DNA from 2 places in the Aminobacter sp. P9b genome. Region 2 is predicted to be linked to the other one. Evidence: predicted binding sites of a transcription regulator. Region 2 holds the regulator's gene; the other holds the start of a gene.
What was found. The regulator PhoB, encoded in region 2, activates phosphate uptake and scavenging genes when phosphate is short. The targets are predictions, from matches to a motif close to TGTCATNNANCTGTCAT.
Positions count from the first base shown of each region.

Region 1: the regulator PhoB is predicted to act here: its motif matches at 1,046-1,062, upstream of phnF (phosphonate metabolism transcriptional regulator PhnF).

Region 1 covers NZ_CP150082.1:4,530,307-4,532,501, forward strand. Annotated here, with positions in the region: gene WHT83_RS22365 (O-antigen ligase family protein) at 1-271, shown strand, start outside; gene phnF (phosphonate metabolism transcriptional regulator PhnF) at 265-993, opposite strand; gene phnG (phosphonate C-P lyase system protein PhnG) at 1,142-1,606, shown strand; gene phnH (phosphonate C-P lyase system protein PhnH) at 1,606-2,195, shown strand, end outside.
Region 2 covers NZ_CP150082.1:269,069-271,263, reverse strand. Annotated here, with positions in the region: gene phoU (phosphate signaling complex protein PhoU) at 1-632, shown strand, start outside; gene phoB (phosphate regulon transcriptional regulator PhoB) at 730-1,419, shown strand; gene WHT83_RS01335 (hypothetical protein) at 1,697-2,119, shown strand.

The DNA.
Region 1 (2,195 bases), 680 kb from region 2:
GCTCGCCATCCTCCGACTGTGCATCTCGCGTCTTCTGAGCGAGGGCGACTGGACCGAGCCGCTGCTGCAGACGGGCCTGCTGGCCCTGCTGGTCATCCGCTCGTTCTTCGAAGTCGACATCCTGCAGCCCTATGTCATCGGCTCGTTCTTGCTCTACTACTGCTGGGCACGGGCAAAGGAGCCGGCGACACGGCAAGCCGTGCCAGCTTCGCCGGCCCGGCAGACGGCATTCCCGCCAAGCGGCGGCATCGCCGGCCAGTACAATCACTGAGCCTCTGTCGACACGCTGAGCTCGACCCTGTCGGCAACGAAGCGCGTTTCGGCATATTGGATCGGCACGCCCTGGACATCGACATTGACGGCGACCGCGACCAGCACGATGGCACCGGCTGAAAGCTTGAGGTCGGCGAGGTCGGCAGCATCGGCGTGGCGCGCCGAGACCAGGGTCGATTTGCGGAAATAGTCCTCGATACCGTAGCGCTGGAAGGCCAGCGTGATCGAGCCCGTCTCGGCATAGGCCTCGGCATAGCCGGGAAACCGCTCCGCATCGAACCAGCTGGTCGCACGCGATACCGGCCGTTCGTCGGCCTCGCTCAGCGTCTCCAGCCTGATCACGGGCGAGCCCTCCGAAAGACCGAGCCCCTCAGCCGCGCGCTTCGTTGCGGGCTCCACGGCATGGGCAAGAAGGATGCTGCGCCGGTCGCGCGACTGGCTGCGCAGGCCCGTGGAAAAGCGCGTCCGCGCCGAGATTGGGTAGGACAGCTTCTGGCGGCTTTCGACGAAGGTGCCGCGCCCCTGCTCGGCGCGTAGCACGCCTTCCTGGACAAGCGCGGCAATGGCGCTGCGCAGCGTGTGGCGGTTGACGCCGAATCGCTCGGACAAAACCATCTCCGGTGGCAGGCGGCCGTCGGCGCCCAAGGTACCGGCACTAATTGCCTGCCTGATCTGGTCGGCGATCTGGCGCCACAGCGCCACACCGCTTTTTCGCGTCACCGCCTGTTTCGGTCCCTGCCCGCTCAAATCCACCGCCCCCTGTTTCGCGATTTGTCATGCGACCGTCACGCAGCCTCGCTACAAGCCCGTTGTATGTTGTTCGATTGTATAGAACAATAGACAAATACGAAGTGGAGCGGCAATCGAGATGGACCGACGGCAGGAAAGAGAAACGGAGACGCAGCGCAAGGCGGCCATGGCAGCGCTTGCCCTGGCGCCGGCGGAAGAGTTGAAGCGGCTGTGCACGGCGGCAGGGATTTCAGGCGAAGCCGAGATGCTGCGCGGCCCCGAGACCGGCCTGGTATCGGTACGCGGCCGCATCGGCGGCGGCGGCGCGCCCTTCAACTTCGGCGAGGCGACAGTGACCCGCGCGACGGTCCGCCTGCCCGGCGGCGAGATCGGCCACGCCTATGCGCTTGGCCGCGACAAGGAAAAGGCCCGCCTTGCGGCCATTGCCGATGCGCTGTGGCAGGACCCCGCCCGCCGCGCCGAGGTCGAGGACAAGATCCTTGCCCCACTGCGCGCTGCACAAGCTGAAGCCGACGCGATCAGCCGCGCCGAGACGGCGGCGACCAAGGTCGACTTCTTCACCATGGTTCGCGGAGAGGATTGATGGAACAGATGGATGTCATCGACGGCGGTTTCGCCGCCCCGGTTTTCGACGCGCAGACGGTTTTCCGCGCTGTCATGGACGCCATGGCCCGACCCGGCACTGTCCAGCCCGTCGCAGGGCTCACCCGGCCGCCCGCCCCGCTGTCGACAACCGCGGGCGCCGTGGCGTTGACGCTTTGCGACCATGACACCCCGCTCTGGCTCGATGCCGGGCTTCAGGTCTCGGCGGCAAAATCCTGGCTCGGGTTTCACACCGGCGCGCCGCTGGCCGCGACACCGGCAGACGCGCATTTCGCGCTCGTCGCCAACCCGGCCAGCCTGATCTCGCTCGAGAACTTCGCGCAAGGGACGCAGGAGTACCCTGATCGCTCGACGACGCTGATCCTGCAGGTGGAAAGCCTGACGGCAGGCGCACCGCTGCATCTCGAAGGCCCCGGCATCGAGACCTCGGCTACCATCGCGCCAACACCGCTGCCGCGCCATTTCGTCGAGCAGTGGAAGCAGAACGGCGCCCGGTCCCCGCGCGGCACAGACGTTATCCTGGCAGCGCCCGGAGCGGTCGCCTGCCTGCCCCGCACCACCCGCATCAA
Region 2 (2,195 bases):
ACCTGGCCGGCGCGATGGTGGCAGGTGCGATCCGCGCGCTGCTTTCGTCCGACCAGGCGCTGGCGCAGAACGTCGTCGCCGACGACACGATCATGGACGCCAAGCAGCGCGAGCTCGACAACAGCGCGATCACGCTGATCGCCAAGCGCCAGCCGATGGCGCAGGATTTGCGCGCCGTGGTCGGCGCCATCCGCATGGCCGGCGATCTCGAGCGCATCGGCGACCTGGCCAAGAACATCGCCAAGCGTGTCGGTGCCGTCGGCCAGTCGCCGACGCCGCGCAACCTTTCGCACTCCATCGACGCGATGGCGCAGCTGGTGCTCGGCCAGGTCCGCGGCGTGGTCGATCTCTATGTCGCGCGCCAGGCCGAAGGCCTGAAGGAACTGCGCAACGACGACCAGAAGATCGACATCCAGTACACGGCCGTGTTCCGCGAGCTCCTGACCTACATGATGGAAGATCCGCGCAACATCACCGCATGCACGCATCTGCTGTTCTGTGCCAAGAACCTCGAGCGCATCGGCGACCATGTCACCAACGTCGCCGAGAACGCCTATTTCGTGGTCACCGGCACGCAATTGCCGCTCAACCGCCCGAAGGTCGACGAGACCACGACGGCAGTGTCTGCCTGAACACTTCAGCGCTGCATGTGCGGGGCGCGGGGGCGCTGCGGCAAGTTAATCCGCGCATGATCCGATCGGGGTCATGCGCCAAGAAAAGGCACAGCCGATGATCGCTCCCAAGGTCATGGTCGTCGAGGACGAAGAGCCGCTGGGCGTGCTGCTTCGCTACAATCTCGAATCCGAAGGTTATCAGGTCGAAGTCGTCACGCGTGGCGACGAAGCCGAGATCAGGCTCCAGGAAAACGTGCCCGATCTGCTGGTGCTCGACTGGATGGTGCCGGCACTTTCCGGCATCGAGCTGTGCCGCCGGCTGAGGATGCGGCCCGACACCGAGCGCCTGCCGATCATCATGCTGACGGCGCGCGGCGAAGAGAGCGACCGGGTGCGCGGGCTTTCGACCGGTGCGGACGACTATCTGGTCAAGCCGTTCTCGACGCCCGAGTTCATGGCGCGGGTCAAGGCGCTGCTGCGCCGGGCCAAGCCCGAGGTGCTGTCGTCCATCCTCAAGGTCGGCGACATCATGCTCGACCGCGAGTCGCACCGGGTCTACCGCAAGAAGAGCGAGATCAAGCTCGGGCCGACCGAGTTCCGCCTGCTCGAATTCATGATGCGGCATCCGGGCAGGGTGTTCTCGCGCAGCCAGCTGCTCGACAATGTCTGGGGCGAGACGATCTATATCGACGAGCGCACCGTCGACGTGCATGTCGGGCGCCTGCGCAAGGCAGTCAACAACGGCCGCATGCCCGACGTCATCCGCACGATCCGCGGTGCCGGCTACGCCATCCGCGAGGATTAGCGGTCGACGTCCGTTGTTTCGTTCTGGCCGCAAGCGGGCCTAGGCAAGCTGCGGCCTGCAGCAGATCGGGTTGGTAGGCGCGTCGTCGATTTGTGCTCCGCCAGGGTGGCGGCGCGGCCGCGCAATTGGCACTCGATCATGACAGCTCGCCTGCGTCGCGATGCTTTGGTGTCGATGCCGATGCAAGCAAACCTTCTGGCGGCGGGATGGTTTTTCTGCAGGAACAACTAATGATCCATGTCGCTGATGGATAACTTCTTCAGCAACGGTAGATTAAATGGCCTGCGATGACGATTTCGTGATGTCATCGATACCAAAAATTGTCCATTTTCATGCTAGCTGGCGCCTTGTGCGCAACGTTGTCTCGGCCATTGTTCTGGTGCTGATCACCATGCTTTACGGACTGCCCCTCGATCGGGCAGAGGCCGCAGGCATGAGCACTGGCGCGCAGCCGGTGACAACCGGGCAGGCGGAAGTTATCGCCGCGCCCGATGGGTGCTTGCCTTCCCTGGATCGCTGCACCGGCGAGACGTCCGACGAGCACAGCACCAGCACGCACTGCCTGGGCGACTGCCCTGCCTGGCAGGTCCATGACGAGCTTGCCGCGCCGACCCACACGACGCTTCGCAAGCGGCTCCCAGATCCCATGCCGCGTCGCGTGGCGAGCGCATCGTTTCTTCGACCTCCGATCGCTGCCTGATTTTTGACCGTTCGGCCCTCGCACCGACGAGGCCGTCCGAAATCAGTTGCGATGAGGAGACGGACGATCTTCCCGA